Regions from separate parts of the Paraglaciecola sp. L3A3 genome, predicted to be linked through region 2. Evidence: predicted binding sites of a transcription regulator. Region 2 holds the regulator's gene; the other holds the start of a gene.
What was found. The regulator sigma-54, encoded in region 2, starts transcription at its own class of promoters, with help from an activator protein. The targets are predictions, from matches to a motif close to GTTGGCACGNNNNTNGNNT.

Region 1 (8,374 bases), 2.3 Mb from region 2:
ACAGAAGGTTTTGCTGTTTGTTGTGGTACTACAACTTTATCTACTGGTTTTTCAATTTGCTCTGCAGGGCCTTTACCCTTGCCATGCAATTCATCTAAAAGCGCTTCAAATTCGTCATCAGTAATATCATCATTTGAACTTGCTGCAACAACCGGCTCCTTTTTAGAAGACTCAGGTGCAACAGAAATCGGTTCATCACCTTTAAATTGTCCTTTTCCATGTAACTGATCTAATAATGCTTCAAATTCGTCATCACTGATATCATCGTTAGAATCTGCATCACTTGGCGCTATCACATTTTCTTTTGATGCTGGAGCTGAGCCACCATGTAACTCATCCAATAATGCTTCAAATTCATCTTCACTAAAATCGTCTGCGGAGTTTACTGGCACATCATTTGATGTAGTGGTTGGTACAATAACAGGTTTATCTAGTGATTCAGGCGCACTCAGGCGAGTAAGTGTTTCTATTAAGGACTGGTCTGCTGCGACAAGGGCCTCGCCAGCTTTAACGTTATCGAACATTTGTACGACTAGATCAGTAGCTTGTAAAATAACATCCATTAACTCTGGTGTTAAAGTACGCTGGCCATTACGCATCACGTCAAAAACATTCTCAGCACCATGACAAATTTCAACTAATTCGGTTAGAGATAAAAAGCCTGCCCCCCCTTTTACTGTGTGATAGCCCCGAAATATAGCATTAAGCAGATCGGCGTCTTCTGGGTTATTCTCTAAATCAACGAGCTGTTCTTGTAATTGTTCTAAGATCTCTCCCGCTTCAACCAGAAAGTCCTGAAGTATTTCCTCGTCAACATCAAAAGCCATATTTCATTTACCCCTAAAATCCAAGACTTGAAAGCAAATCATCAACATCATCTTGATCTGACGCCACATCGTCTCTGCTGTCTGCATCCATAATTGGACCTTCAGCCACTATCATATCGGCTTGATCATCAGATATATTAAGCTTTTTATGAGTTATATCGGTATCCTTGGCTTCCACTCCACCAAACATAGTTAACATATAAACTAGGTTATCTTCCACTTCCTTAACAAGCTCAATCACTCTTCTGATAACTTGCCCTGTAATATCTTGATAACCTTGTGCAAGTAATACTTCAGTTAACAAACTACTCAGTTTAGCCGTTTCCTCTGCACTATCTTTAAAGAAGCTATCAACTTGTTTAGCTAAATGGTTGAAGTCCCCAAGTTGCAGATTACGAGCCATTAACTTATCCCACTCAGGTGCGATATTGCGTATGCCTTCATTTAGCCTTTCGGCGATAGGCATGCAAGTATCAACCAGATCCATAGTTTTGTTAGCTGCATCTTCAGTGGTTTGAATAACATACGTTAAACGCGTTTGAGCATCAGGTATATCTTCATTCGTCATATCAATGATACGAGGATCCAATTGAAAATTATTCAATGAATCATGTAATTGACGAGTTAATTTTCCAACTTCTGAGAATAGTTCAACTGAATTATTTGTATGAATTTTTTCGAGCAAATCATGAGCAGCTTGATGCTCTTCCGCCTCAACTAAAGACACTAGTTTTTTGGCATCTTCCAAAGAAATTGGCGGTTTGTTTAAGGTTGTCATACAGTCTTTCCTTTTAGTTCGGTCTGCCTGAATTTAACCTAAACGTTCAAAGATCTTAGCCAATTTTTCTTTTAATGTTGCAGCGGTAAAAGGTTTAATAACATATCCATTAACGCCTGCTTGAGCTGCAGCAACAATTTGTTCTTTTTTGGCTTCAGCAGTCACCATCAACACTGGAATATGTTTTAAATCAGTATCAGCGCGAATTGCCCTTAATAAATCTATACCTTGCATTCCAGGCATATTCCAATCAGTTACGACAAAATCAAAATCGCCCTGTTGCAACATAGGTAAAGCAGTGTTTCCATCATCTGCTTCTTGTATATTTGTAAAACCAAGATCTTTAAGTAAGTTCTTAATAATTCTTCTCATTGTTGAGAAATCATCCACAACAAGAATCTTCATGTTTTTATCCAAAACCACCTCCGGTGAGGATCCAACCTCTATTAACAATTTTATTTTTCGTTTATACGCCAAGATTGCATACGTGACTTAAGTTTCAACATTGCTTGACTATGTATTTGACTTACTCTGGACTCACTCACTTCCAAAACTTCACCAATTTCTCTAAGATTCAATTCTTCGTCATAGTATAAGGACAAGACAATCGCTTCTCGTTCAGGCAAAGTGGTGATTGTATCGGCTAATGCTTTTTGAAATGAACCTTGAACTAGTTCATCAAAAGGTGAATTAGAACCTTTAGTTTGTTCAGTCGTTACCACATCTTCGGTAACCCCTAAATCTTCAATACCGACTATCCTTCCAGCATTAACTTCATTTAACATCTGGTGATAACTTTCAATACTGACTTGTAATTTTTCTGCTACATCTATGTCTCGAGCATCTCTTCCGGTAGCTCGTTCGACTTGATTAATCGCTTCTGTGATTGCCCGACCATTTTTATGCACTGATCTTGGGGTCCAATCCCCTTTGCGAATTTCATCAAGCATTGAACCTCGTATACGGATTCCTGCAAAGGTTTCAAAACTTGCACCTTTACTGCCATCAAAGTTTCTTGAAGCTTCTAATAATCCGATCATTCCAGCCTGAATCAAATCATCAACAATCACACTAGCGGGTAATCTAACCATCAAATGGTGGGCGATCCGCTTGACTAGCGGAGCGTGCCGTTCAACTAAATCGTTTTTATTGGCAAGTTGTTGATAAGCAGCTGCTTTACTACTCACCGGTTATTGCACACAACGTCTTTAGATACCAATTGCTCTAAGAAAAACTCTAGATGTCCTCCAGGCTGATTAGGAATAGGCCATTCAATCGCTTTTTTAGCTAATCGACGAATTGCCATAGCGGCAGGAGAAGTAGGATAAGCATCAACAATTGCTTTTTGTTTTCTCACCGATTTACGTACATTTTCATCAAAAGGTACAACTGCAACTAACTCTAACGCTACGTCTAAAAATCGATTAGTCACTTTTGTTAATTTAGTAAACAATTCATCACCTTCACGCATGCTACGCACCATGTTAGCGACAATCTTAAATCTAAATATGCCATGTTCTTTATTTAGAATCTTAATCAATGCGTAGGCATCAGTTAACGATGTAGGCTCATCGCAAACCACCATTAATATGTCTTGAGAAGCTTTGGAGAAACTTAACACCATATCCGAAATCCCAGCAGCAGTATCAACAATTAACACATCAATTTGCGTTTGTAATTCGCTAAAAGCTCGAATCAGACCAGCATGTTCGGTAGGTGATAGTTCAGCCATAGATTGACTGCCAGATGTAGCTGGCGCAATTTTTATTCCGTATGGGCCTTCAACTAACACTTCGTCTAAGGTGCATTCACCAGACAAGACGTGAGATAAGTTTTTTTCAACCCTCAATCCCAACAATACGTCGACATTGGCAAGACCTAAATCCGCGTCTAGTACCATAACGCGTTTGCCTTGTTGAGCCAATGAGATGGCGGTATTAAGTGTGATGTTAGTTTTACCTACACCACCTTTACCGCCTGTCACGGCTATTACTTTTATAAGTCTAGATTGATTCATTCTTCTTAAGCTACTTGCTTGGTCCTCAATCATACTGCCACTGCTGCATTTGTAATGTGATTTGTTTCAGTATGAAGTAAACCGAATTTTTTATAAAGCTTTGCTGCACTCATAATTAAAAATTTCGTATCTGCGGGTTGCATATCTTCAGGCACTTTCTGTCCATTAGTCAAATAACAAATTTGCAATTTATTTTCTATCGCCACGCTTATCGCCTCTCCAAGACTGTAACATTCATCCAGCTTGGTCAATATACACCCTTGTAAAGAAATCTGTCGATACTCTTTAATCGTTTGTTGCATGACACGATACTGGCAATTGGCTTGCATCACCAAATATTTTCTAATAGTAACACAAGAATTTTGTTTAATAGTATCTAACTGCTTGATTAGTCTAGCATCTTGTTGACCAAAACCTGCAGTATCTATTAATACTAAACGTTTATTCCTAAATTGATAAAGTAAATCTGATAATTCATTGGCATTTTGCGCTTTTTTTACACAACAACCGATAATTTTTCCATAAGTCGCAATTTGCTCAAAGGCACCAATTCTGTAATTATCAATAGTCACTACCGCAACTTGTTCTGCGCCATATTTTTGTGCTGCTTGGGCAGCTAGTTTAGCTACTGTGGTAGTTTTACCGGTACCAGTAGGTCCCATTAGTGCAACCACACCAGGTTGGGAAAGAATATCATCCCTTTTAGTTTGCAATCTATTAGCCAAAAGTTTAAGTAAAAATAACCAAGCTTCTCGTTCATTAGCAGATTCGGGCGCATAGGCAACCACTTCTTCGGCTAATGTATTTGAAATACCCATTTGTAATAGTTTTTCAACTAAATAACCATGCAATGGATGTTTTCGATTATTTTCTTGATTAATTAAACCTGATATCTGGAACTGTAGAATATTACGCAATGATGATAATTCCTGCCTCATTTCTTTTAAGGCAGAGTGTTCCTGAGGAGTTGAATTTTGTTGTTGAACCGGCTGAGTAACCAAAGGTCGCTCAGGCTGGACCAAAGGTTCAGTCTGAGTTGTCACTGATTGTGATTGTTTTTCAAGCAAAGCTTTTAAACTATCAGGCCCATTATCACCAATAATTTCACTTAAAGTCGGTGTTTTTCGCTGAGCATTGACACTATTTTCAACTTGAGGTTTAGTTTGACGGGGAAGCTGAGCATCAGGCTCTTTGTCATAAGCTGCGACAATCTCAATTCCGTCCGCATGTTTTTTATTTGACATGATAACAGCATCACCGCCCAACTCGTCTTTGACTTGTTTAAGCACGTCTCGCATATCTTTACCATAAAAACGTCTGATTTTCACATAACCCCCTAATGTACTTCAATTGTGTCAGATTATTGACCCACAGCACTCACGATTTTAATTTGTTTATCATCAGGAATTTCCTGATATGAAAGAACATGTAACCCACTCACTGAATGTTTTAAAAACTTAGATAAAACTGGGCGTAACATGCCTGAAGTCAATAATACTGCCGGTTCACCAGCTAACTCTTGTTGTTGAGTCGCTTCATTTAGTGAACTTTGTAAACGTTCAGCTAAACCCGGCTCGATGCCAGCACCTTCGGCACCACCTGCTTGAAGTGACTGGTGCAACATCTGTTCCAACTCTGGCGCCAGAGTTATGACAGGTATTTCTGGGGCGCCGCTGTTAATCTCTTGGACAATTAATCGTTTTAGAGCAATACGTACTGCAGAGACTAGTACATCAGGATCTTGACTCTTCGGGCCAAATTCGCATAGTGTCTGCACTATGCTACGCATGTCCCTTATAGGTACACCTTCATATAAAAGCGTTTGCAATACTTTGACCACAGTACTTAATGGCAAGATATCCGGTACTAAGCCTTCAACTAATTTAGGGCTATTTTTAGCAAGTAAATCGAGCAACTGTTGAACTTCTTCATGGCCCAATAGTTGATAAGCATTGTTGGTTAATAATTGACTTAAATGTGTGGCTACTACAGTGGCAGCATCCACAACCGTATAACCTAAGGTTTGTGCATGCTCTCTTTGATTAGCTTTAATCCAAACTGCATCTAAACCAAACGCAGGATCAGTGGTCACTTTACCCTCTAGCTTGCCAAATACTTGCCCAGGATTAATCGCTAGCTCATTGTCATGGCTAAGCTCAGATTCCCCCACAGTCACACCTAACATAGCAATGGTATAATTATTAGGGCTTAAATCTAAATTATCGCGAATATGCACTGGCGGAATTAAAAAACCTAACTCTTGAGATAATTTTTTACGTACACCTTTAATTCGGGTTAATAACTCCCCTCCTTGAGCTTTGTCGACTAACGGGATTAATCGATATCCAACTTCTAAGCCAATAGTGTCGACATGTTGAACATCATCCCAACCTAATTCTTTAATTTCTTGAGGTGCGTTACTTTGTTCAGGCAATTGGCTGACAACTTCAGGTTCATTAGCCCGTTTTTCTGCTAACCAATGACTATAAAATGCATAACCACCAACAGCTGCACTAAAACCAAGAAACGCTATATGTGGCATACCTGGGACTATCCCCATCACAAATAAAATACCACTGGTAATGTATAAAGCTCTTTGATTACCTAATTGTTTAGTTAACTCTTGGCCCATTTCTTGAGAATCGTTTTCTCGTGTCACAATAATCGCAGTAGCTACAGACAATAATAAAGACGGGATTTGCGCAACTAAACCATCACCTATGGTCAATAAAGTATAAATTTCGATGGCATCGGAAAAGGCCAAATCATGTTGGATCATACCTATAAATAAGCCGCCTACTATATTTATCAACATAATAAACAAACCAGCGATGGCATCACCTTTTACAAATTTTGACGCACCATCCATAGAGCCGTAAAAATCTGCTTCACTGGTAATTTCAAAACGGCGTTTACGAGCCTCATCTGAATCTATAAAGCCAGCATTCAAATCTGCATCTATGGCCATCTGTTTACCCGGCATTGCATCTAAAGTAAAACGTGCACTTACTTCAGATATTCGCCCTGCGCCCGCGGTCACAACTTTAAAGTTTATAATTAATAATATGGCAAAAACCACAATACCGACGGCATAGTTACCACCAATAACCACTGCACCAAAAGCCTCAATCACTTTCCCCGCAGCTGCACCACCTTCATGTCCTTCAAGCAACACAATACGGGTGGAAGCTACGTTCAGTGCCAGTCTTAATACAGTGGCAATTAATAAAACAAGGGGGAAAATACCAAAATCTACAGGCTTTTTAGTAAAAACTGAAACCAGAATAACCACTAGGGATAAAGCGATATTAAAACTAAATAATATGTCCAACAAAAACGCCGGCATAGGTAAAATAACCATACCCATAATAGCCAACAACACTATAGGAGCGCCTAAACCAGTTGTCGCAGACTTTAGTTTATTCTTGTCGAATCGATTTAAATACGAAGTTAATTCCATAAACAAAAAATTGACGCTTTATTGGTTTTCGAATGATTAACTGAAGTGATAGCAACTAGTGCGCCAAGTCGCTCAAAATAATCAAAGGTCACAATCGTTTGCCGGTAATTTATACGGATCACTATAAATAACTTAAGTAGAAATAACGGCGAGGAAAAGATTAGATGCATTAGATAGGAGATAGATTTTAGTGGATAGCAAAAAACTGATCTGTAATTCAGCGGCGAGTTACGAGAAAAAGCCAAAGATCGAAATTAGAAAACCACAGTCGACAATTTAGTCATTGCTGCATGTCGTTAGCAGGAATCCATTCTTCAAAAATCAAAGTCGACGAACTCATTGAGTTTCAGGCTGTAGTGTGGGCTGGAGGACACCTCCGGCTACCCGATTAATTGTTGATGCTCAGCGTCAACGGCACGTGATCACTAATCGAAATCCAACCGTCGTGCTGACCCATCTTCAAATCACATTCTTCTGTAAAGTCTGACGAGGTAAAAAAGTAATCAATGTGGTACGCCTTCTCACGGTTCCGCTGCAAGAAGAATGTTGGGTTGGACTCGTTGCCCTGTTCTTCATCAAAAGCTCGATGATACTGGCTCTTGAAACCCATCTCGCTGAGCTCAGCAACCACGTCTGAATGATTCCACCATCGGTCCGGCTTATCCCAGCGCACATTGCTATTAAAATCGCCAAGAATGAGTGTCTTTGGTTGGCTCAGATCTGCACGATGAATTTGAAGGTATTTCCAGAATTGCCCCATGTACCCAAATGCTTCGTCATTTCGCCCCTTCGTCCAGACTGCCAACACAGTGAGATCTCTGTTTATAGTGAAAGGGAGAAAAAGCCTGAGATCTCCCGTACTCCAATTCAGCGTTTCACTTCTGCTAAACAACCCAGGCACGGAAAAGCTGCCACTCCAATCTAACTTTTCAATCAGGTGACCATTCCGAGGAAATATGCCGATGCCACGATTTTTCGACTCGCCAACCCACAGGTAAGAACCGGCCCAGTCTCTGTAGGCCGGTGTCGATAGCGCAGGATCCTCGCATTCCTGAATCACTAAAACGTCGGCTTGTAAGCTATCTGCTTCTGCAAGCTTTCGTCTGAGTGCTCCATTACAGTTCCAAGTAACAACTTTCATAGATAGAGACAATTAACTACTTAGTGATTATACGGCACGTAGTGTGTGACGAATAATCACCTTGTTGGACAAAGCCGAGACCCTGCCCTTAAATTTATTGGTATTGTTTATGCTAATGGAATTTGTATTTGAAAGGAATAGCGGTTCGCGT
Region 2 (8,374 bases):
ACATTAGGTCAATATGCCAATATAAATTTATGTATAAAAGTGGACAAAGAAGCCTGTTCATTAGGATTAGCCCCCACTTCAAGTACCACTGCCACACTAGTGATGGGTGATGCCTTAGCTGTTGCCTTACTAGATGAAAGAGGTTTTACCTCAGAAGACTTTGCTCTGTCACATCCTGGTGGGTCTTTAGGTAAAAAATTACTATTATCCCTTGCTGATATCATGGTTAAAGGAGAAGCTTTACCCTTAGTCACTCCTGAACACACTTTACGTCAGGCATTAGTCGAAATATCTCATAAAGCGCTTGGTATGACTGGAATTGTCGAGCAATCAGGTCAATTAGTCGGTATATTTACCGATGGTGATTTACGTCGAGTATTGGATGACAAAATTGACGTACACCACACAACAATCAAACAAATAATGACCCAAAATAGTATAACCGCCTCCCCTGAAATGCTCGCGGCTGAGGTATTAAAATTGATGCAACAGCATAAAATTAATTCTTTATTCGTCACGGATGCGGCTAACAAACCTATTGGCGCAATCAATATGCAAATATTACTTCAAGCAGGAATTATTTAATGACTTCAATTGATACTCCATATGGCCCAATCAACAGTGCTTTATTGCAAAGATTAAAAAAAATTAAATTACTGGCCTGTGATGTTGACGGTGTTTTTTCTGACGGCAGAATATACATGGGTCAAGATGGAGAAGAACTAAAAGCCTTTCACACAAAAGATGGCTACGGAATAAAAGCCATACAAAAAATGGGTATAGAAGTAGCGATTATTACCGGACGCAGTTCGAATATGGTCGAAACAAGAATGACTTCTCTAGGGGTAAAACATATTTTACAAGGCTGTGAAAACAAACGCCCAGCCCTCGAAAAACTACAAGCCGAGCTTGGTCTAAATACTAACTCAACGGCTGCGATTGGTGATGATATGCCCGATATAGGAATGTTCCAACTTTCCGCATTAAATGTGTGTGTACAAGATGGACATCCAGTTGTAGCCAATAGTGCCCATTATGTTACCCGGACAAAAGGTGGATTTGGCGCTGTACGAGAATTGTGCGATTTAATTTTACTGGCCAATAACCAGCTGCAATTAATTCACGGCTCTAGTGTATGAATAGAGTCACTGTCTGTATCGGCTTATTGTTTATTCTCGCATTAGCTTTAAGCCTACCCGGCTGGTTACAAAAAGAAGAAATAATCCCCATTTCACAAACAGAAGAAGCTTGGATCCCAAATTATCAAGCCAAAAAAATGCGTAGCACTCTTTACGATAAAACCGGTAAAATCAATCATCAAGTTTTTGCAGAATATATGGAAAACTATGATTTATTAGGATTTACCCTCTTTAAGCAGCCTGAATATTTGCTATTTTCTCAAACCGAACATCCTTGGCAAGTCAATGCACAAGAAGGCACCTTATACGAAGACCAACGTTTACAATTCGAGAACGATGTCGAAATCAAGAGCTTAAATAAAGATGGTTATGTTCAAACCATACGTACCAGTTTTGTAGAAATAAATTTAATTGACAAAACCATGACCTCAGATCAGGCTGTAGAAATTATCGGTCCAAACTATGTCATTAACAGCAACGGCTTTACCGTTAGCCTTGAAACCCAAAAATACGAGTTACTAGATCATGTTAAAACCGTTTACCAGCCATCTTCTCAAGACTAAGTTAGTTCTTGCAATTTTAGTGTCGACATCAGCATTTGCCGGCAAGGAAGACTTTACTCAAACCATCAAAGTTGCCTCTAATTATCAAGAAGGTGATGGCATTAATAAGCAAGCTATATATCGTGGTAATGTTCAAATTAGCCAAGGCAGCCTTGTCGTGACCGCCGATGAAGTCAAAGTAGATGCCAGCCAAGGTGAGGGAAATGAAATATTCATTGCCACAGGCAATCCAGCAGAATATTCTCAGCAGCAGGAAGATGGTAGTAAAGTTACCGCCAAAGCTAAAGAAATCATGTACAGAAGAGATACTCGCTCTTTATCACTTAAAGGTGATGCACAAATCGAACAAAACTCCAGCAGTGTGAAAGGTAATTCGATTATGTTCAACATGGAGCTTGAACAAATCATTGCTCAAGGCAATAATCAAGAAAGTGGTCGGGTTATTACAATTTTCCAACCCGAATCTAAAAACAAAGTTAACAGCGTCAAACAACAGGGATCAAAACCTTAATGGCCGTATTAAAAGCCTCTCATTTAGCCAAGTCTTATAAATCACGACAAGTTGTTAGAGATGTCAGCTTAGAGGTATCCACAGGACAAATTGTTGGCTTGTTAGGGCCAAATGGTGCCGGAAAAACCACAACCTTTTATATGATTGTTGGCTTAGTCCCCCTTGATAAGGGTGAAATATATATTGATCAACAAGCTTTAACTTTACAACCCATGCATGTCCGAGCCCGACAAGGTATCGGTTATTTACCACAAGAAGCCTCTATTTTTAGAAAGCTCACTGTTTATCAGAATTTAATGGCTATATTGCAAACTCGCAAAGAGCTATCCAAAGAACAAAGAGAACAACAGGCTGACTCATTATTGGATGAGTTTAACATTAACCATATTCGCAACAGCTTAGGCATGAGCCTTTCTGGTGGAGAACGCCGCCGTGTAGAAATTGCTCGGGCACTGGCAGCAGATCCTGAGTTTATTCTACTTGACGAACCATTTGCAGGGGTCGACCCTATTTCAGTAAATGATATAAAAAAAATAATTCAACATTTACGAGACCGAGGGATAGGTGTATTAATTACTGACCATAACGTACGTGAAACCTTAGATGTATGCGAAAAAGCTTATATAGTAAGTCACGGTGAACTCATTGCATCTGGTACCTCAGAAGAAGTTTTAAGTGATCAACGTGTAAGAGATGTATACCTTGGTGAGCAATTCAGGCTATAGTTAGCCATAAATTGACTCGGCTGATATCAACAACGAATTAAACATAAATTAAACATAAGAAGTAAATGAAACCCTCTTTACAGTTAAAATTTAGCCAACAACTCACAATGACACCTCAGTTGCAGCAAGCGATTAAGCTCCTGCAACTGTCTACACTTGACTTACAAACAGAGATCCAAGAGGCACTTGATTCAAACCCTCTATTGGAAGTAGACGAGCAATTTGATAGTGCTGGTGATAAAGCTTTAGAAACCAATCATGATGCCAATGGCGCAAATGACGCTTCAGAGGTCAATGTCGACAATATTGACTCAGGCGATGCTTTACAAAACAACGATATTCCAGAAGACTTACCATTAGATAGCACTTGGGATGAATATTTAAGTGCTTCATCTGCCCCAGCGCCTTCACCTGTTAGCAGTTCTGGCCCGTCACATGATGACGACCAAATTTTCCAAGGTGAGACCACTGACAATATTCAAGACCATTTACTTTGGCAAGTGCGCCTGACCCATTTCAGCGATAACGATCAAGCCATAGCTATCGCCATTATTGATTCTATTGATGAAGGTGGTTATTTAACCATCAGCACAGAAGAAGTATTGGCCAGCATGGACGATGAAGAAATTGAGTTAGATGAAGTAGAAGTGGTACTTAAACGTATTCAAATGCTCGATCCAATCGGCTCTGGCGCCAGAAGCGCACAAGAATGCCTACTGATTCAATTAAAACAGTTTGCAGCTGAAACTCCATGGCTAGCAGAAGCCAAAATGTTAATTACCGACTATTGTGATCTGATTGGTAGTAAAGATTATCGTACCTTAATGCGTAAAACTCGTCTAAAAGAAGAAGAGTTACGAGAAGCCATGCGTTTACTACAAACGCTCAACCCTCGTCCGGGTACGGCTATCGTTACTGGAGAACCAGAATACGTTATTCCAGATGTATCGGTAAGCAAAAAAAATGGTCGCTGGGCCGTTGAACTTAACCCAGACAGTTTGCCAAAGCTGAACGTAAATCAGCAATATGCAGCCATGAGTAAAAGTGTCAAAAACAGTTCTGATAGCCAATTTATTCGTTCTCATTTACAAGAAGCCAAATGGTTTATTAAAAGTGTTGAGAGTCGGAACGAAACCTTATTAAAAGTATCTAATTGTATAGTACAACAACAAATGGGATTTTTTGAACACGGTCCCGAAATGATGAAACCTATGGTGTTAAATGATGTGGCAGAAATGGTGGACATGCACGAATCGACTATTTCACGAGTAACCACGCAAAAGTATATGCATACACCTAGAGGTATTTTTGAACTTAAATATTTTTTCTCAAGCCATGTAGCAACAGATGCGGGCGGAGAATGTTCATCAACAGCCATTAGAGCGTTGATCAAAAAGCTGGTCGCAGCTGAAAAGCCAAGTAAACCTTTAAGCGACAGCAAAATTGCACAATTGTTGGCCGACCAAGGTATACAAGTGGCCAGGCGAACAATAGCAAAATACCGGGAATCATTATTGATACCCCCGTCTAACCAACGTAAGAGCCTATTATAGGCGAATTTTAGAAGGAAGAGGCGATATGCAAATTAACCTTACTGGTCATCATGTAGATATTACAGATTCTTTGAGAGACTATGTCGACACTAAATTCACCAAGTTAGAACGACATTTTGATCATATCAACAATGTGCACGTAATTTTAAATGTAGAAAAGCTTAGTCAAAAAGCCGAAGCTACATTACACCTCAGTGGAACGGAGGTGTTCGCAACATCTGAGCATGCAGATATGTATGCAGCAATAGATGGCTTAATCGATAAACTTGATAGACAAGTGATTAGGCATAAGGAAAAAGTCAAACGCCATTAACTATAGAATCCCATAATGGAAATTAAAGACATTCTTCACCCTGACTGCACTTTATGTGCAGTTCAGGGCACTAGTAAAAAAAGAGTACTTGAACTCATTAGCCAAACGGCGTCTCAAGTGATTAGCAACATAGATCAAGCAACCATACTGGCCAGTTTAACCGGCAGAGAAAAAATGGGTAGCACTGGGATTGGCAATGGTATCGCCCTCCCCCATGGTAGATTAAAAGATCTAGAAAATGTCTTAGCCATAGTGGTCACCAGTGAAACACCTATTCCCTATGATGCTATTGACAATCAACCTGTAGATATTTTTATTGCTATTTTAGTGCCAGAAGAAAAAGCATCCGAACACTTAGGTACTTTATCTGCGATTGCCCAAAAATTAACGAACAAAGATACATTACATAGAATTCGCAGTGCAAAAACTAATCAAGAACTATTTGAGGTTATGAGCTAAATGAAACTCATCATTATCAGCGGACGATCAGGCTCAGGTAAATCTGTAGTATTACGAGCATTGGAAGATCTCGGTTACTATTGTGTAGACAATATCCCAGTTAACTTGTTGCCCACTCTGACCCACACAGTGGTAGATGAATACGATCAAGTGGCAGTAAGTATCGACGTAAGAAACTTACCGAAAGACACTAACGAGCTAGTGGAAATTCTCGATTATTTACCTTCTACATGGAATCTAACCATACTTTATCTAGATGCCAGTGATGATATTTTGATTAAACGTTTTAGTGAAACTAGACGTTTACACCCACTGTCTAAACAAAATAAATCGTTGTCTGATGCGATCCAAGCTGAAAGTAAATTATTAGCCCCTATTGCCGAACGGGCTGACCTTTATTTAGATACCGATCAGTTATCAGTTCACCAATTAGCTGAAATAGTACGTGAAAGGATTTTGGGTAAAAAAAGTTCTAGATTAGTATTAGTGTTTGAATCATTTGGTTTTAAATATGGCATTCCCAAAGACGCAGATTACGTATTTGACGCCCGCTTTTTACCTAACCCGCACTGGGAGCCAGATCTCAAACAATTAACAGGTCTCGACAGTCCTGTACAAATATTCTTAGGTTCACAACCTATAGTGACTAAATTTATTTGGCAAATTCAAAATTTAATTTCTACTTGGTTACCCCACTTAGAAAGAAACAATCGTAGTTACGTGACCATAGCAATAGGCTGTACAGGCGGCCAACATAGATCTGTCTATGTCACCGAAATCCTAGCTAAAACGTTTAGTGACTCACATCCAGATGTACAAATTCGCCACCGCGAACTAAATAGGTAAACTATGCCAAGGATTGAAAAAACACTGCTTATTGTCAATAAGCTAGGGTTGCACGCCCGAGCAGCAACACAATTAGTAAAATTAACCACTCAATTTGATGCTGAAATCACCTTATATCAAGGCGATAAACAAGCCTCTGCCAATAGTGTGTTAGGCCTAATGATGTTAGAAAGCCACCAAGGTGAAGAAGTTAAAGTCGTCAGTGAAGGCAAAGATGCCCAAGCAGCCTTGGACGCGGTAGAAAGCCTGATTGTTGATAAGTTTAATGAGGAAGAATAAGAATCTTTAATGTGCTTCGCACACCAAGCATGACTTCGTCACTTATAAGCTGCGCATACTTTTGCTTTTTAACAAAAACTTCAGAAAATTTGTACTGACCTACAGCCGACTATCGATTAAACTATGGGCGTGTATCCAATGCGCTATCATCATTTCATCTTTCTATTAATTGGGTAAATATTTGTAATTCATGCCAGAGACCTTCAAAACTAAAAGCACAAAAAGCCAACTTCATGCTATCGATGATGCACTAGCAGATGATAATACAGGGCTAGTAAAAGACATGCTGCAACAACTGCAGCCTTGTGACATTGCTTTGCTTTTGGAATCAAGTCGTAGCCGTAGTCGTTTAATTTTATGGCCACTAATTGAACCTGATTTATATAGTGATGTATTAGAAGAATTATCTGAAGATGTCCGTAATGGCATCATAGATACAATGTTGCCGGAGAAAATCACAGACGCCCTCGAAGAGATGGACACTGATGATTTGGTGGAAACACTCAGCACTCTACCCGAATCAGTTTCTCAGGATTTACTGGCAACCATGGACGAACAGGACAGGCAAAGAGCCGAATTAGGCTTATCTTATGGTGAGGAAACCGCTGGTTTCATCATGAATACAGATACCATTACCCTTCGTCATAAAATTAATGTTGACGTAATTCTGCGTTATCTACGGCTAAAAGGTGATATGCCTGAACATACAGATACTTTGTATGTAGTAGACAGTGAAGATAAATTAATGGGTGGTGTGGCCATTACTAGATTAATCACGGCCGCTCCTGACACCCCCGTTGAATCTTTAATTAAAGACTCGATTTCAATTCCCGTAGACATGGAAGATGGTGAAGTAGCCAATTTATTTGAACGATATAATTGGTTATCAGCACCAGTAGTCGACAAAAATAATCACTTGTTAGGCCGGATCACCATAGATGATGTGGTTGATATTATCCGTGAAGACGCCGAACACTCCATGATGAGTATGGCCGGTTTAGATGACGAAGAAGACACCTTTGCCCCCGTAGTTAAAAGTACTCAGCGACGTAGTTTATGGTTAGGCGTCAACTTATTTACTGCACTAATGGCTGCAGCAGTCAGCGATTTATTTGAAACAACACTAAGTGAATTAGCAGTATTAGCAATCCTTAATACAATCGTACCTAGTATGGGCGGTGCCGCCGGTAATCAGACCCTCACTTTAGTGATACGCGGTATGGCTTTAGGTCATGTAACGGCTCGTAATGCGAGATGGTTAATTAGTAAAGAATTAGCCATTGGTATCTTAAATGGCATCATTTGGTCGGTGTTAATTGCCACTGTAATTGCCTTATGGAAACAAGATTTTATGTTAGGTGCTGTCATTGCTTTCGCCATGATGATTAATATGGTGGCTGCAGGTTTAGCAGGGGCAAGTTTACCCATGATCATGCGTAAGTTAAACATTGACCCAGCACTAGCAGGAAGTGTTATCTTAACCACTATTACTGACGTGGTTGGCATATTTGCCTTTTTAGGTACAGCAACCTGGTTGTTATTGTAATTTTGCGCTCTCTAGATACTTTTAGTTATAGCTTAATTGCCCTATTTGCTTTTGCTGCGAATTCGGTCTTGTGCCGTTTAGCTCTAGCCGTTGAAGAAGTCGATCCCATCAGCTTTACTGCCATTAGATTGATCTCTGCGGCTGCGATTTTATTTTTTATAGTGGTCGCCAAAACACCTAGTCAATTTAATTCAATCAGGCACTATGGAAGCCGTGCTGGAGCATTTTATTTGCTCATTTACGCAGCTGGATTTTCTTTTGCTTATCTAACAGTCAGCACAGCAACAGGGGCCTTAGCTTTATTTGCCAGCGTTCAATTTACTATGTTGTTTAAAGGCTGGTTGGCCGGACATAAATTAAACCGCTACGAATTAACTGGCATATTATTATCGTTAATCGGCTTTATTTATTTTGTTTATCCTGAGTTAGAAAAACCTAGC

Region 1: flhA (flagellar biosynthesis protein FlhA) is a predicted target of sigma-54. The motif match lies at 7,132-7,150, and genes of this name have one in related genera.

The regions. Positions count from the first base shown of each region.
Region 1 is NZ_CP047023.1:1,629,408-1,637,781, reverse strand. It holds gene GQR87_RS06865 (chemotaxis protein CheA) at 1-827, opposite strand, end outside; gene GQR87_RS06860 (protein phosphatase CheZ) at 841-1,605, opposite strand; gene cheY (chemotaxis response regulator CheY) at 1,639-2,022, opposite strand; gene GQR87_RS06850 (RNA polymerase sigma factor FliA) at 2,061-2,792, opposite strand; gene GQR87_RS06845 (MinD/ParA family protein) at 2,789-3,655, opposite strand; gene flhF (flagellar biosynthesis protein FlhF) at 3,652-4,950, opposite strand; gene flhA (flagellar biosynthesis protein FlhA) at 4,983-7,082, opposite strand; gene GQR87_RS06830 (endonuclease/exonuclease/phosphatase family protein) at 7,471-8,223, opposite strand.
Region 2 is NZ_CP047023.1:4,628,727-4,637,100, forward strand. It holds gene GQR87_RS19100 (KpsF/GutQ family sugar-phosphate isomerase) at 1-585, shown strand, start outside; gene kdsC (3-deoxy-manno-octulosonate-8-phosphatase KdsC) at 585-1,139, shown strand; gene lptC (LPS export ABC transporter periplasmic protein LptC) at 1,136-1,702, shown strand; gene lptA (lipopolysaccharide transport periplasmic protein LptA) at 1,665-2,213, shown strand; gene lptB (LPS export ABC transporter ATP-binding protein) at 2,213-2,938, shown strand; gene GQR87_RS19125 (RNA polymerase factor sigma-54) at 3,004-4,491, shown strand; gene hpf (ribosome hibernation promoting factor) at 4,517-4,804, shown strand; gene ptsN (PTS IIA-like nitrogen regulatory protein PtsN) at 4,820-5,263, shown strand; gene rapZ (RNase adapter RapZ) at 5,264-6,109, shown strand; gene GQR87_RS19145 (HPr family phosphocarrier protein) at 6,113-6,388, shown strand; gene mgtE (magnesium transporter) at 6,579-7,934, shown strand; gene GQR87_RS19155 (DMT family transporter) at 7,937-8,374, shown strand, end outside.